Regions from separate parts of the Rhizobium sp. BIGb0125 genome, predicted to be linked through region 2. Evidence: riboswitches for the same ligand, from Rfam matches in the RefSeq annotation. Region 2 holds a riboswitch; the other holds the start of a gene.
The links. Region 2 has a riboswitch for thiamine pyrophosphate ahead of M2418_RS12620 (ABC transporter permease). Riboswitches for the same ligand answer to the same signal wherever they lie in the genome.
Positions count from the first base shown of each region.

Region 1: it holds a riboswitch for thiamine pyrophosphate, as region 2 does, so the genes downstream of both, thiB (thiamine ABC transporter substrate binding subunit) here and M2418_RS12620 (ABC transporter permease) in region 2, are expected to answer to the same signal.

Region 1 is NZ_JANUDV010000008.1:134,795-142,707, reverse strand. Features, by position in the region: gene M2418_RS21565 (ABC-F family ATP-binding cassette domain-containing protein) at 1-1,112, shown strand, start outside; gene M2418_RS21560 (VOC family protein) at 1,209-1,601, shown strand; TPP riboswitch at 1,677-1,785, shown strand; gene thiB (thiamine ABC transporter substrate binding subunit) at 1,827-2,849, shown strand; gene thiP (thiamine/thiamine pyrophosphate ABC transporter permease ThiP) at 2,881-4,506, shown strand; gene thiQ (thiamine ABC transporter ATP-binding protein) at 4,503-5,222, shown strand; gene M2418_RS21540 (M48 family metalloprotease) at 5,597-7,021, shown strand; gene leuC (3-isopropylmalate dehydratase large subunit) at 7,109-7,913, opposite strand, start outside.
Region 2 is NZ_JANUDV010000004.1:187,683-195,595, reverse strand. Features, by position in the region: gene M2418_RS12625 (methyl-accepting chemotaxis protein) at 1-1,887, opposite strand, end outside; TPP riboswitch at 2,186-2,288, shown strand; gene M2418_RS12620 (ABC transporter permease) at 2,428-3,210, shown strand; gene M2418_RS12615 (ABC transporter substrate-binding protein) at 3,210-4,154, shown strand; gene M2418_RS12610 (hydroxyethylthiazole kinase) at 4,151-4,894, shown strand; gene thiE (thiamine phosphate synthase) at 4,881-5,543, shown strand; gene thiD (bifunctional hydroxymethylpyrimidine kinase/phosphomethylpyrimidine kinase) at 5,540-6,334, shown strand; gene M2418_RS12595 (TRAP transporter large permease subunit) at 6,337-7,913, shown strand, end outside.

The sequences.
Region 1 (7,913 bases), on a different contig from region 2:
CCCGTCGCAAACGCAATATGCGCCGCGTCGGCGAACTTCAGGCGATGCGCGCTCAACATCGTGGCCACAAGGGACCGCAAGGTTCCGTGCAGACCACAGCTGTCGATACCCGTGAATCCGGCAAACTGGTGATCGAGGCCGACAGCATTACCAAGTCCTATGGTGATCGCACCATCGTGGCACCCTTCTCACTGCGCGTGCATCGTGGCGACTGTATTGGTCTGGTTGGGCCAAACGGAGCAGGCAAGACCACGCTTTTGAAAATGCTGACCGGACAGCTGCAACCAGATAGCGGCACGGTCAAACTTGGCACCAATCTCGACATCGCCACGCTCGATCAGAAGCGTGAAGAACTGAACCCGAATGACACGCTAGCGCACTATCTGACTGACGGACGTGGTGAAAACCTGCTGGTCAATGGCGAACTGAAGCACGTAACCGGCTATATGAAGGATTTTCTGTTTCAGCCGGAACAGGCCCGCACACCGATCAGGAATCTCTCCGGTGGTGAACGTGCTCGTTTGATGCTGGCGCGTATTCTCGCCCGCCCGACCAACCTTCTCATCCTCGATGAACCGACCAACGACCTCGACATCGAGACGCTTGATCTGTTGCAAGAAGTGGTCGCCGGATTTGTCGGCACCGTCATTCTCGTCAGCCACGACCGTGACTTCCTCGACAGAACAGTGACCTCGACCATTGCGCCAGCCAACCCCGATGCGCCGGATGGCCGCTGGATCGAATATGCCGGCGGTTATTCCGACATGATGTCACAACGCAAGGGCGCGGCCGAGGAAAAGCGCAGGGCGGAAAAGCAGGAAAAGGCAAAAAGCACCTCCTCTTCAGCTGCGTCGGATGATGCACCAAAGGCCAAGGGTAAATTGTCCTTCAAGCAGAAGTTCGCTCTGGAGAACCTGCCCAAGGAAATGGAAAAGGCCCAGATCGAAATCGCCAAGCGCGAAGAAAAGATGGCCGACCCCAACCTCTTCACCAAAGACCCCACAGCTTTTGGCAAGCTTGCCGACGAAATGGAAAAGCTGCGACACAAGCTGGTCACCATGGAAGAAGAGTGGTTGGAGCTTGAAATGCTGCGTGAGGAACTGGAAGGCTAAAATTCCTTCCACCATACCGGAACCTCTATTCTTCATCCGTCTTTGACAGGGAAGCGATTTTACGTTTTCCTTGGCAAAGATGGAGGAGTTCAGAAAATGCGTATGATTTTCGTCAATCTGCCTGTTCGCAATATCGAAACGACAAAAGCTTTCTTCACCGCACTCGGCTTCAGCTTCAATCCCGAATATTCGGACGAGAGGACGCTGTGCATGATCGTGGAGCAGAACATTTTCGTCATGTTGCTTCAGGAAGAGCGTTTCCGTGATTTCATCAACGGCGATATTGCCGACGCCACCCGCACGACCGAAGTGTTGACCTGCCTGACGGCAGAAAGCCGCGAAGACATCGACAGGATGATTGCCACAGCATTGTCCTCCGGCGGCCGCGAATGGAAACCGATTCAGGATCATGGCTTCATGTATGCCGGAAGTTTTCAGGATCCCGACGGTCATGTCTGGGAACTGGTCCATATGACCGGGCAGTCCTGACACCATCGGATCAAACACCGACTGTTGCCATGACTGGCTATCTTGCCAAGTGATGACAGTAAGATTACACCTTGCCTTGCTCTAACGGGGTGCTTTGTCTTTGTGGACAAGGCTGAGAGGCTTCCGCCAACCCGAAGAACCTGATCCGGTTAACACCGGCGGAGGGATTAGACGGCTCATTATCAGCGCCCTATTCCCGTTCAACATATGAAAGAGGAGGCGCGGATGCGCAGCATTTTGAACAATTCCCTGATTGCCAAGGCACTGGTGCTTGCGGCATTTGCCGTGCCCGGCGCAGCATTTGCAGCCGACAAGGCACTGACGGTCTACACCTATGAAAGCTTCGTGTCCGAGTGGGGTCCTGGCCCCAAGGTCAAGGAAGCATTTGAGAAAAATTGCCAGTGCACTGTCAATTTTGTCGGTGTTGCCGATGGCGTTGCGCTTTTGACGCGCCTCAAGATGGAAGGTGAAACATCCAACGCCGATGTCGTTCTGGGGCTCGACACCAACCTTGTTGCTGAAGCCAAGGAAACCGGCCTGTTCGAGGCAAGCGGCATCGATACGTCAGCTGCCAAGATTCCAGGCGACTTCAAGGATGATATCTTTGTTCCCTACGACTACGGCCACTTCGCCATCATCTATGACACCCAGACCATCAAGAACCCGCCACAGAGCCTGAAGGATCTGGTCGAAGGTGATCCTTCCCAGAAGATTGCAATTCAGGACCCGCGCACCTCTACCCCCGGCCTTGGCCTGCTCCTGTGGGTGAAGTCCGTTTATGGTGATCAGGCACCGGAAGCCTGGGCAAAGCTCAATAACCGTATTTTGACGGTCACGCCGGGCTGGTCTGAAGCCTATGGCCTGTTCACCAAGGGAGAAGTGCCAATGGTGCTGTCCTACACGACCTCACCTGCCTACCACATGGTCGCAGAAAACACAGACCGCTATCAGGCAGCCAGCTTCGCGGAAGGTCATTACATTCAGATCGAGGTGGCCGGCCTGTTGAAAAATGCCCCAGAGAAAGACCTTGCCAAGTCATTCCTCTCCTTCATGCTGACACCGGGCTTCCAGGACGCCATACCGGAAAACAACTGGATGATGCCGGCTGCGGCAACCAGCGCACCGCTGCCCGAGGCGTTTTCCAAACTTGTTGTTCCCACCAAGACATTCCTGATGTCACCTGAGGAAGTGGCCAAGAACCGCAAGGCATGGATTGATGAGTGGCTGACAGCCATGAGCATCAACTAACCTTTGCAAATCGGAAATTCGGGCCAGCGCCATGATTTCAAAGGCCGAACAACGGCAATCGATAGGCACGGGAATGGCGGCTTTTGCCGCTGTTCTCGCATTCATTGGCCTTGGCACATTTGCCCTTCTGTCTTTTGATGCAGGTGCTGCAAGCGATGAGCTGTTCGGTACCTACACCTGGCGTATCCTGCGCTTCACCCTCTATCAAGCAACGTTATCGACCGGACTATCGATCCTTTTTGCGCTGCCTGTCGCACTGGCTTTGGCAAGACAAACTGCGTTTCCCGGTCGTATCTGGATTATCCGCCTTATGGCCGTTCCCATGGGGCTACCGGTTATCGTCGGTGCGCTTGGCCTTATTGCCATCTGGGGAAGACAGGGCTTCCTGAACACCACACTGACATCACTCGGTGTTGAACAACCTTTCAGCATTTACGGCCTGTCAGGAATTCTGCTGGCACATGTCTTCTTTAACCTGCCGCTTGCTACCCGTTTGCTGCTGGCCGGGCTGGAGCGTATTCCCGGTGAATATTGGCGTATGGCGGCAAGCCTTGGCATGCCATCCTGGTCCATTTTCCGATTCATTGAATGGCCGGCGCTGATAAAACTGGTTCCCGGTGTCGCCGGGCTGATTTTTATGCTTTGCGCCACCAGTTTCACCCTTGTGCTGATGTTGGGCGGCGGGCCTGCGGCGACAACGCTTGAAGTGGCGATCTATCAATCGCTGCGCTTTGATTTCGATCCTCCACGCGCCATTGCTCTTGCTACTCTGCAAATCGTCATGACCGGGTTGTTGCTCGCCTTATTAAGCTGGCTGCCCAGACCTGACGACGAGGGTTTGAGCCACGGCCGAGCAATCCAGCGCTATGATGGAAAACGGCTTCAGGTACGGCTGCGCGACGGTATTCTAATTATCGCCGCTGTGGTTTTTATGGTGGCACCCATGCTTAGTATCGCCATATCCGGCTCGACCGCCAACTTATCACGCCTGTTGGCGGCCGATGTGTTCTGGCGGGCAGCCGGAACCAGCCTGTCCATTGCGCTGGTTTCAGCCAGTATTGCCATTGGCATTTCCGTCGCCCTCATCAACGCGCGCTCGACGATCCGTGGCAACCGCAAGGCAAACCTGACACTACGTCTTATGGCCTCCACGATGTCCGGTGGCGCATCCATGGTGCTGCTGGTGCCACCAGTGGTGCTGGGGAGTGGCTGGTTCCTGCTGTTACGGCCGCTTGGCGACATCACGCTGTTTGCACCGGCGCTGGTTGCCTGCATCAACATGCTGATGGCGTTGCCCTTCGTTATGCGGGTACTTGAACCGGCGTTCCAGACCCACCAGGCGCGAACTGGAAGACTGTCAGCCAGTCTCGGCATGCATGGTTTTGCCAGATTGCGTTACCTCCATTGGCCAATCCTGCGTAAACCCCTGGCAACGGCCTTCAGCTTTGCAATGGCGCTGTCACTTGGCGATCTTGGCGCAATCGCCCTGTTCGGCTCGCAGAACTTTATCACGCTGCCTTGGCTGGTTTACAGCAATATGGGCAGCTATCGCACCAATGACGCCGATGGGTATGCGCTGATCCTGGGTGTGATCTGCCTGATATTGGCCATGGGCGGAGCAGGCACCGCACAAACCCGCAAGGAGCAAACCCAATGACTGAACCCGCTCCTTCCGGCATTCGTTTTAATGATGTAGCGCTGAAACTTGGATCGCAGGAGTTTTCCTTTGATTGCCAGTTGCCGCAGGGCACGATCACGGCAATTACCGGCCCATCCGGCTCAGGGAAATCAACCCTGTTGAATCTGGTCGCTGGTTTTGAAACACCAGATGCCGGCACTATCATGATTGACGGGCAGGTCGTCACACACCTAGCCCCGGCCGAGCGACCGGTCTCGGTGATCTTTCAGGACAACAACCTGTTTTCGCACCTTGATGTGTTCACCAATATAGCGCTCGGCATCAATCCTTCGCTGAAACTTTCCGCGCAAGAGCGGCAGTCCGTTTCAAATGCCCTGCAGCGTGTCGGTCTTGCGGGCTTTGAAAAGCGTCTGCCGCCAAATCTGTCGGGTGGAGAACGGCAACGCGTTGCCATGGCACGGGCTCTGGTGCGCCACCGCTCGGTTCTGTTGCTGGATGAGCCCTTTGCCGCTCTTGATCCCGGTTTGCGCGCCGGGATGGCTGAATTGCTGTCCAGTTTGCATCAGGAAACCGGCAACACTGTATTGCTGGTCACCCACAAACCCGAGGAAGTACAACAGTTGGCCAAACATGTCGTGTTCATGGATAAGGGGAAAATCCTGTTCCAGGGCACCCCGGAGATTTTTTCCGAGAACGGGAACATCCCCCAAATTCGTACGTTCCTGAGGGGATAGCTGCGGCACACGCCGTTCGCCACAATTTCGACGCGGGCAAGTGGCAATCGGCTTAGTACGGCTTCAACAGGGGATTGAGTTTATTTGATCGTCTATTTGCTAATTTACTTTGGTTGCCTGATGAGCCATGCAAGATGGTCAAGAATATTGAAAAGATTCGTCATCGATAATAGCACACCACAAGGCGTGACAATTTGTGTCCATTGATGGACAGTATTCGCACAATAAACTAGCAGTGCGTAACATCAGGGGCATAGGAACTGACTGACAAGATGACGATTTCCATAATAGCAAGGCCGGCAAGGACATCTGATCCGCGCGCGCAGCGTTATGGCAAACTTGTGCGCTCTGTTGCCGGCCTGACAATTGCTGCGATGACGCTCAGTGCATGCCAGTCGCTGTTCAGCCAATCCTACCAGGCAAGTGTTCGCCCGTCGGACAACCCGCAGACTGTTGAAGAAGTTCAGAAAAATGACCCGCGTGCCCAAATGGGAGCACGCGAACACCCGCGTATTGTTGCAAGTTATGGCGGTGAATACCGCGATGAAAAAACCGAAAGGCTGGTTGCCCGCATTACCGGCGCGTTGACGGCCGTTTCGGAAAATCCGCAGCAATCCTACCGCATTACCATTCTCAATTCCCCGGCGATCAACGCATTCGCGCTGCCCGGTGGCTATCTTTATGTGACACGCGGACTGTTGGCGCTCGCCAACGACGCGTCGGAAGTTGCCGCCGTTCTGTCGCACGAAATGGCCCACGTCACTGCCAACCACGGCATTGAACGCCAGCGCCGAGAAGAGGCGGAGGTGATTGCCAGCCGTGTTGTGGCGGAAGTGCTGTCCAGTGATCTGGCTGGAAAACAGGCATTGGCGCGCGGCAAGCTGCGATTGGCAGCATTTTCTCGCCAGCAGGAGTTGCAGGCAGACGTCATTGGTGTACGCATGCTGGGTGAGGCGGGGTATGACCCCTATGCCGCAGCGCGCTTCCTCGATTCCATGGCCGCTTATGCCCGTTACACATCAGTTGAGCCGGATAGCGACCAGAGCCTCGACTTCCTTTCCAGCCACCCCAATGCGCCACAGCGCGTTGAATTGGCACGTCGCCATGCCCGCGCATTTGGGCAGGAAGGTAGCGTCGGAGATCGCGGTCGTGAATGGTATCTGAACGGCATTGACGGCCTGCTTTATGGCGACAGTCCGCAAGAAGGCTATGTACGTGGCCAGACATTCCTGCATGGCAGCCTTGGCATTCGTTTCGATGTGCCGGAAGGTTTCCAAATCGACAACAAGGTTGAAGCCGTTCTTGCAACCGGCCCCGGCGAAATGGCCATCCGTTTTGATGGTGTGGCAGATGCCAAGCAGACCGATCTTGCCAATTACCTGACCAGCGGCTGGGTGGCCGGGCTTTTGCCGAATACCGTGCGCAAAACGCAAGTCAACGGTCTAGAGGCGGCAACTGCACGCGCCACAGCTGAAAAATGGGATTTCGACGTCACTGTCATCAGGCAGGGTCAGCAGATTTTCCGCTTCCTGACCGCTGTGCCGAAGGGCAATCCACAGCTTGATACGGTCGCCAACGTCTTGCGTACCAGCTTCCGGCAGATGACCAGTGCAGAAATCGCCTCCCTGAAGCCATTGCGCGTGCGCGTGGTAACGGCAAAGCCAGGCGAAACCATAGCCACTATGGCGGCGCGCATGATGGGCACGGACCGCAAACTAGATCTGTTCAAGATGATCAATGCGATGGGCGCTGGCGCAGTGTTGCAGCCCGGACAGCGCGTGAAGATCATCGCGGAATAACCGGCGAATTACGCCTTCTATCCGAACAAAAAGCCCTCAGGAAACTTCGTTTCCTGAGGGCTTTATCATATTCGGCAGTCTTAAATCTTATTTCCACTCACGCACGTCAACGAAGTGGCCAGCGATGGCAGCGGCAGCGGCCATGGCAGGCGACACAAGGTGCGTACGGCTCTTGTAGCCCTGACGTCCCTCGAAGTTACGGTTCGAGGTCGACGCACAACGCTCACCCGGCTGCAGGCGATCATCATTCATCGCAAGACACATCGAACAGCCAGGTTCGCGCCATTCAAAACCGGCGTCGAGGAAGATCTTGTCGAGACCTTCGGCTTCCGCCTGTTCCTTTACTAAACCGGAACCCGGAACAATCATAGCCGAGACGGTTGGTGCAACCTTGCGACCATCGACCATCACGGCAGCAGCCCTTAGATCTTCGATACGTCCGTTGGTGCACGAACCGATAAAGACCCGGTCAATGGCAACGTCAGTCATTTTGGTGCCCGGCTGCAAGCCCATATATGCCAGCGCACGCCACTTGGAGTTACGCTTGTTTTCGTCAGCGATGTCATCCGGGTTTGGAACAGTGCCCTGAACCGAAACAACGTCTTCGGGCGACGAACCCCATGAAACGATCGGCGGTAGATTGGCGCCATCGAGAACAACGATCTTGTCGTAATGTGCGCCTTCGTCAGACTTCAGAGTCTTCCAGTAGGAAATTGCCTGTTCCAGCGTTTCACCCTGCGGTGCACGTGGCTTGCCTTTGATATACTCGAAGGTCGTTTCGTCCGGAGCAATCAGGCCCGCACGTGCGCCGCCTTCGATTGTCATGTTGCAGACCGTCATACGGCCTTCCATTGACAGCGACTGAATGGCTTCGCCTGCAAATTCAATCACG
Region 2 (7,913 bases):
CCTGGACTTTGTCGATGCTGCCACCGGTGCCGGTGCAGCAGGTCGCGAAGCCGAAGCGGCGGCGCGAGGAGCAGCAGGCCTTGCGAAACCAGCCATACCGCCGGTGCCTGTCAGTCTGAACTGGCCGAGCAGCGAGTTAAGGGACGTGGCTTCCGTTGCAAGACCATGGCTTGCCGCCGTTGTTTCTTCGACCATGGCAGCGTTCTGTTGCGTGCCCTGATCCATGGTGTTGACGGCGGTGTTGATTTCCTGAAGACCAACCGACTGTTCGCGGGTTGCCTCAGCAATCGCGTGAACATGCTGGTTGATTTCCTGAACCTGAGCAACGATAGCGTCCAGCGCCTTGCCTGTCTGGTCGACAAGGTGAACCCCGGTTTCGACATGCGATGTCGAGGCAGTGATCAGCGACTTGATTTCCTTTGCGGCATTTGCAGAACGCTGGGCAAGTTCACGAACTTCCTGCGCCACGACAGCAAAACCCTTACCAGCTTCACCAGCGCGGGCCGCTTCGACACCCGCGTTCAGAGCAAGCAGGTTGGTTTGGAAGGCAATGTCATCGATAACACCGATGATGTTACCGATTTCGCTGGAGGATTTTTCGATCTGCTCCATTGCGGTGACGGCTTCACGCACCACTTCACCAGACTTTTCTGCTTCCTGACGGGTACGGGAAACCAGGTGGCGTGCCTCTTCTGCGCGCTTGGCGGAATCTTTGACCGTCGTGGTGATTTCTTCCAGAGCGGCGGCTGTCTCTTCAACAGAAGCAGCCTGCTGCTCTGTGCGGCGGGAAAGGTCGTCAGCCGAGGAGCGGATTTCATTAGCACCAGCATCGATGGCGCGGGCATTTGTACCAACGCTCTGCATCGCCAGATCAAGCTTTTCTGCCGAATGGTTGAAGTTCTGACGCAGTGTGTCCAGTTGGCCGTTAAATGGATGTGCAATACGCGCAGCCAGATCGCCATCAGCCAGTTTGCCAAGCGCGGCACCCAGCGTATCGACGGCTTTCTGAATTTCTGCGGCTTCCAGGACCTTCTGCTGCTCGCGTTCAGCGCGCTCATTCTCGGTGCTGACGCGATCTTCATCAGCTTGACGGGACAGGCGACCACGTTCAATGGCGTTGTCGCGGAACACGGCCACTGCGGCCGCCATGTTGCCAATTTCGTCCTTGCGGTCGAGGCCGTCAATTTCAGACTTCACATCGCCACTGGCCAGTGTCTGCATGCGTTCGCGCAAACGAACCATCGGTGCAGTGATACCGGCGTGAGCGACGTAAATCGCAAAACAAACGGCCGCCACCAAGCCAACACACATAAAGATGAAGCTCTGTGTAATCGTCGAGCCGATCGATGCGGAAAGCGACTTGCTGCCATTGTCCAAAAGCTGCGACAGTGCGGTGTTGTTGGCACCGGCCTGATCCGAAACCTGTTTCAACAGTGTTTCCAGCTTTGACTGCATGGCTGGTAGTTCTGCGCCATTGCCGCCGAAATGCAGCTGCAGCATTTTTTCATACATGGTTTGCAGTTCGTTGGTCGAAGCCAGCAACTTCTCGATGTCGTCCTTGCGGCTCGGAACCGACGCCGGCACGGCGGCCAGTCGATCCTTGGCAAGCTTGAAGTTGGAGGCGAAGCGTTCGCGCATCTCCGGCAGGCCAGGATGCTGAGCATCCATTTGCAGCATACGCTCTGCCCAGACAACCGATGTCCAGATACCGGAAGCGGCACGGGCGCTCATCATGGCGGAGGTTGCTTCCTTGTCGATAAAGCCAAGGTAGCTGGTGTTTGCATCACTGAACTTGGCGGTAATGAATGTAAAACCACCAAACGAAACCAAGCCGAGCATGAACAAGGTGGAAAGTATCTTCCACTTGATGCTGAGGTTTTTCAACATGTTGGACTTCCTAGAACGAAAGGACAAGCGGAATACTGTGCCGCAGGCTGCGGCATTCCGACATCGATTTTTGTGGGAAAACTATGCTTCGACTAAAAGCTCAAACAACAAGCGTCATGCAGCCCCGGAAGGTGTCGTTCAACATCATTATAGAAAGAAATTTATTAAAAACTTGTATAACTTTCGGTTACAACCAGTCCAAGCGTTATAAAAAAACGCCTTAAAAACAGTATGTTCGACAGTTTTCATGTACAAGTAGCAATCTCATTGACAGCAGGGCAAAAACGCGACAATTTGCACCTATTCCGAGGGGGGCATCCTACGATGCTGAGATGGCGGTGAGCCGGACCCTTGAACCTGATCCGGGTCGTACCGGCGTAGGAACGGAAACAGCGGCATAAAGCCCCCTTTTCTCTTCTCCGCTTGCCTGGATCTCCGTGATTGTCACAAGTCTGGAGATCGTAGATGACATTCAAGATTGCTATAGGTGCCGTTCGCGGCCATCCCCCTCATTTGGTTTATCGTTTCGTATAAACCGAAATGCGTGTCTCATCCGCCGTTTGCGGCGTGCTGTTGCTGGTCGTTGGCTGGCAGGTTGGCACGTGGCTGTTTGCCCCTGCGCATTACATTCTGCCCTCGCCCTATGACGTCGTTTCGGCGTTGTCACGGCAGCCTATCTACTTGCTCGAAAACAGCCTGATCACCCTGACTGAAATGGTGGTTGGCCTTGTATTGGGCACAGGGTTTGGCGTTGGGACAGCTTTCGCAACAGCCGCATTTCCGAGACTTGGAAAGCTGGTCTGGCCAACCCTGCTGATCCTGCAGGCATTTCCCGTGTTTGTCCTTGCTCCCATCCTCGTGCTGTGGCTCGGTTTCGGCATGGCCTCGAAGGTAGCGATGACGACGCTGATCATCTTCTTTCCTGTCGCCTCTGCCTTCAATGACGGCCTACAACGCACGGAAAGAGCGATCCTGGATGCCGCAGCGCTCACGCAGGCAACACACTGGCAAATCCTGCTGCGGTTACGGGTGCCCCTTGCCCTGCCGGGACTGATTTCGGGCCTGCGGGTCGCAGCGCCGCTCGCACCCCTTGGTGCCGTCATCGGCGAATGGGTCGGCGCGTCCTCAGGGCTTGGTTTTGTCATGGTGCAGGCCAATGCCCGTATGCAAACCGATACAGTTTTTGCAGCCATGGCCATTCTTGCGGTTCTGACCGTGCTTTCTCGCCTTTTAATCGACCGCCTCACCACTGGGCTCACCCCATGGGCGGTCGAGACTGAACATTCCCTGCCATTTCTTAATTCCTCAAGGAAACACGCCTGATGAAGAAACTTGCCCTTTCTCTTTCCATCGCACTTGCGACGATCCTTCCCGCATCCGTGACACATGCCGCCGACAAGCTGACGGTGATGCTGGAGTGGTTCGTCAATCCCGATCACGCGCCGATGGTCATCGCCGCTGAACGCGGCATCTTCAAAGCTGAAGGATTGGAAGTCGAGCTGGTACCACCAGCCGATCCATCTTCCGTTCCGCGTCTGGTCGCCGTCAAACAGGCCGACATTGGCGTGCATTATCAACCAAACCTCTATCTCGACAACGCTGCCGGTTTGCCGATCCTGCGGTTTGGAACACTTGTCGAGACACCGCTTAACACCGTGACGGTTCTGGCTGATGGGCCGATCAAAAGCCTGAAGGACCTTAAGGGCAAAAAGATCGGTTTTTCTGTATCCGGTTTCGAAGATGCCATGCTGAAGCGCATGCTTGAGAAGGAAGGTGTCAGCCGTGACGATGTTGAGCTTATCAACGTCAACTTCTCGCTGTCACCTTCGCTGATCAGCGGCAAGGTCGATGCGACACTTGGCGGCTTCCGCAATTTTGAACTGACCCAGATGAAGCTCGCAGGTCACGAAGGTTATTCCTTTTTCCCTGAGGAGCATGGTGTTCCCGCTTATGACGAACTGATCTTCATCACCAATAAGGATCTGGTCTCGGACAGTCGCTTGCCGCGTTTCCTTGATGCCGTCGAACAAGCCTCGATCTTCCTCACAAACCACCCGCAGGAAGCTTGGGAACTGTTCATCAAAGCCTACCCCAGCCTCAATGACGACCTGAACCACCAGGCATTCATCGACACCCTGCCGCGTTTTGCCAAACGCCCCTCGGCACTGGATCGCGCTCGTTACGAACGTTTCGGCCAGTTCATGCAGGACATGGAACTGGTGAAACAGGCGCCTGCCGTTGAAGACCTTGCGGTGGAATTGCAATGAGCACGGCCCATACAATATCAGCTGAAAAGGCAGCCGATGTGCTCGAGCGGGTGCGGCAAAGCCGCCCTCGCGTCCATTGCCTGATGAACACCGTCGTGCAGAAATTCACTGCCGATGGCATTACGGCGGTCGATGCCATTCCTTCGATGACATCGTCGATGGAGGAAATCGAAAGTTTTGTTCTCAAAGCCGATGCGTTGACCATTAATCTCGGCACGCTGGATGCGGAGCGTCGCAAGGTTATCCTGCTTGCTGTGCAGGTGGCCAATGCGCATGGCAAACCTTGGATCGTTGACCCCGTCCACTGCGACTACTCTCCGTCGCGACTGGCGTTTGCAAGGGACCTTCTGCAACATTCGCCGACCATCATCCGTGGCAATGCGGCTGAAATGGCGCTGTTTGACGACACAGGCAACAGCTTGCGAATTCAAACCGGTCCGCAAGACCATTTGTCTCTCGCAAATCGATCGGTCCGTATTTCCAACGGTCATCCATGGATGGCGAAAGTGACCGGAACAGGCTGCCTTTCCGGCGGCATAATCGCCGCGTTCCTAGCGGTAGAGCCAGACGCGCTGCTGGCGGCCAGTGCGGCCCTGTGTGTGACGGGAATTTCTGCAGAGCAGGCCGCGGTCTACGCCAACGGTCCCGGCACATTCGAGCCGGCATTTCTCGACATGCTGTCGGCCATTGGCCGTCAGGACATCATTTCCCATGCAAGGATAGAACATGACGAAGGTTGATTATCGCCTGAACGCGTTGGTCGATGGCTCCCTGATCGATATCGCCCCGCTGCCGGAACTCGCCCGTATCGCGGCCGAAAACGGCGCAACACTGATTCAATACCGCGACAAGACGGCATCCACCCGTTCGATGATCGAAAGGGCCAAGGAAATTATAGCCGCGCTCAAAACAAGCGGCGTCCCGCTTGTCATCAACGACCGCGTTGATGTCGCGCTGGCGGCTGGTGCAGATGGGGTGCATCTGGGTGCGGACGACATGGATGCGGAGACAGCACGGAGCCTTTTGAGTAGCAAGGCGATTATCGGACTTACCGTCAAAAATGCCAAGGACGCGGCACGCGCCGCAGCGGCGCCTGTCGACTATGTCTGCATTGGCGGCGTGTTCGAAACAGTATCGAAAATCAATCCTGACCTTCCAGTCGGCATTGATGGTTTCAGTGCGTTGCGGACAGCACTGCGTCAGCAGCGACCCGAACTACCGGTCGGCGCCATTGCTGGCATCGATTTGGCAAGAACACCAGAGGTCGTCGCGGCCGGTGCCGATGGCATCGCGGTTATCTCCGCGATTTTCAGAGCCAATGACATTGCTGAGGCGACACGCAGCTTCCGTGACGCGGTGGATGCGGCACTCTCGGAGAAACGCCCATGACCGCCATTGCTTTGACCATTGCAGGTTCCGATAGCGGCGGCGGGGCCGGCATTCAGGCTGATATCAAGACATTTTCAGCGCTTGGTACTTATGCCGCCAGTGTACTGACCGCAATCACCGCGCAGAACACCAGGGGCGTGACGGCTGTTGAAGACATTTCCGTACCCTTAATCGTCGCGCAGATGGATGCCATTTTTTCCGACCTCGATGTCGATGCAGTCAAGATCGGCATGGTGTCCCGGTCGGAGACAATTTTGGCCATTGCAGAGCGACTGCGCCACTACAAACGCAGCGTGGTTCTCGATCCGGTGATGGTTGCAACCTCCGGCGACCGGCTTTTACAACAGGAAGCGATCGAGACACTGAAGCAAGAACTTGTCCCGCTTGCAGCCGTCGTCACGCCCAATCTGCCAGAAGCAGCGCTGTTGACGGATCTGCCCATCGCTGCAAACCAGAGTGAGATGGCGCGCCAGGCAGACGTCATCCTGAAAGCAGGGGCACGCGCCGTGCTGATCAAGGGTGGACACGGTGACGGCCCTGACAGCACCGATCTTCTGTTCGATGGAAACGAAATCCAAGTCTTGTCCGCACCGCGCATCGACACCAACAATGATCACGGCACCGGATGCACGCTGGCCGCCGCAATCACCGCGCATCTCGCCAAAGGATATTCACTGACCGATGCGGTGGAGCAGTCGAAGGACTATCTGCACAAGGCACTGCAAGCGGGTGTCGGCCTTTCAATTGGGCACGGTCGTGGACCCGTACACCATTTCCACGGCTGGTGGTAAATATGGTCTGGCGAGACGATAACATCAGGCATGTTGCACAGCGTCTCAGCGACGCCATCGAAGCAATGCTCGGCGCACTTGCTGTTGTCGTCCTTGCCATCATGCTGGTCACTGTTCTTGCCACTGCCGGCATGCGCTATTTTTTCCATACCGGTATTGTCGGCGTCGAAGATTTTGGCATCTGGCTGCATATCGCCCTCATTGCGCTTGCTGCCCCGCTCAGTGTCACCGGGGCATTGGCAATGCGTTTTGATGTACTGGTCCGCGTGTTGCCCGAAAGAGGGCGTGCACTGACACGCATAGCGGCTGACAGCATCAGTGTCATGGCAGCGTTTGTCCTGACCTTTGGCGCTGTCAACATAAGCACGATGCTTGGCGGCTACTCACCCACACTTGGTCTACCGGAATGGATTCGTTTCGGTTTTATAGGCATCGGCGGCGCATTGTTGTTGATCATGATGTTGCTTCGCTGGCTGGCAGCCGGGCAATGGCGGACAGGCCTTGCTGCACTAATTTTAGCAACTATGTTCTATACCGCTGTTCCGCTGGTTCTTATCGAAACATCATTTCCGGCCAGTCTCTATCTGGCACTGATCGCAGGGGCAGGTTTATTGCTGGCGGCACCGCTTGCCCATGCATTTCTGGTTGCCGCCTATCTGGCCATTTCATTTGGCAGCTCCCTGCCGGAACAGGCTATTGTTTCGACAACCGTCACCGGCATGTCAAAATTTCTGCTGTTGGCCATTCCATTTTTCTTGCTGACCGGCGGCTTGCTTGGCGCATCTGGGGCTGCACAAAGGCTGGTGCATGTTGCCCAGACACTGGTGGGTCACAAACAAGCCGGTCTGGCACAAACCGTATTGTTGACCAGCGTGCTTTTCTCGGGCGCGTCAGGTTCTTCGGTCGCCAACGCGGCGTTTGGAGCATCGACCTTCCAGCCGGAGCTGGTGCGGCACGGATATCCACCTGCACAGGCAGGCGCCATTATCGCCGCAACCTCCGTGCTGGATAACGTCATCCCGCCATCCATTGCGTTTCTCATCCTTGCCGCCGCAACAAACCTCTCGATAGGTTCATTGCTGGTCGGAGGCTTTTTTGCGGGCGGCGTCATGGCATGCTGTCTGGCAATCGCCATTCATTTGACCGTACGCGAAAAAAACAAGCGCCTCCCTGCCCCGGCAAAAGAACGTTGGCAGGCAGCATTTGCAGCCATTCCGGCCTTTGGCCTCGGTGTTATTGTGGTCGCTGGCATTCGCTTTGGCATTGTCACCACAACGGAAGCCTCCGCTCTCGCTGCGGCCTATACATTTGCACTCGCATATTTTGCCAGAACAGGCGCTAAAACGCTCTATGGTGTGTTTCGCCAAGCCGCCACCGAGGCGGCGGCCATTGGGCTACTGATCGGGACAGCCGCACCATTTGCATTCCTGCTCGCAACCGATGGCGTGGCCGGCCACGTCATGGACTTTGTAGTCATGCTTGGCGGCAGTGCCTTTGCCGTGCTGCTCCTGGCCAATCTCGTGCTGCTTGCAGCCGGTCTGGTGCTGGACATTGGCGCAGCCATTCTGCTGTTTGGTCC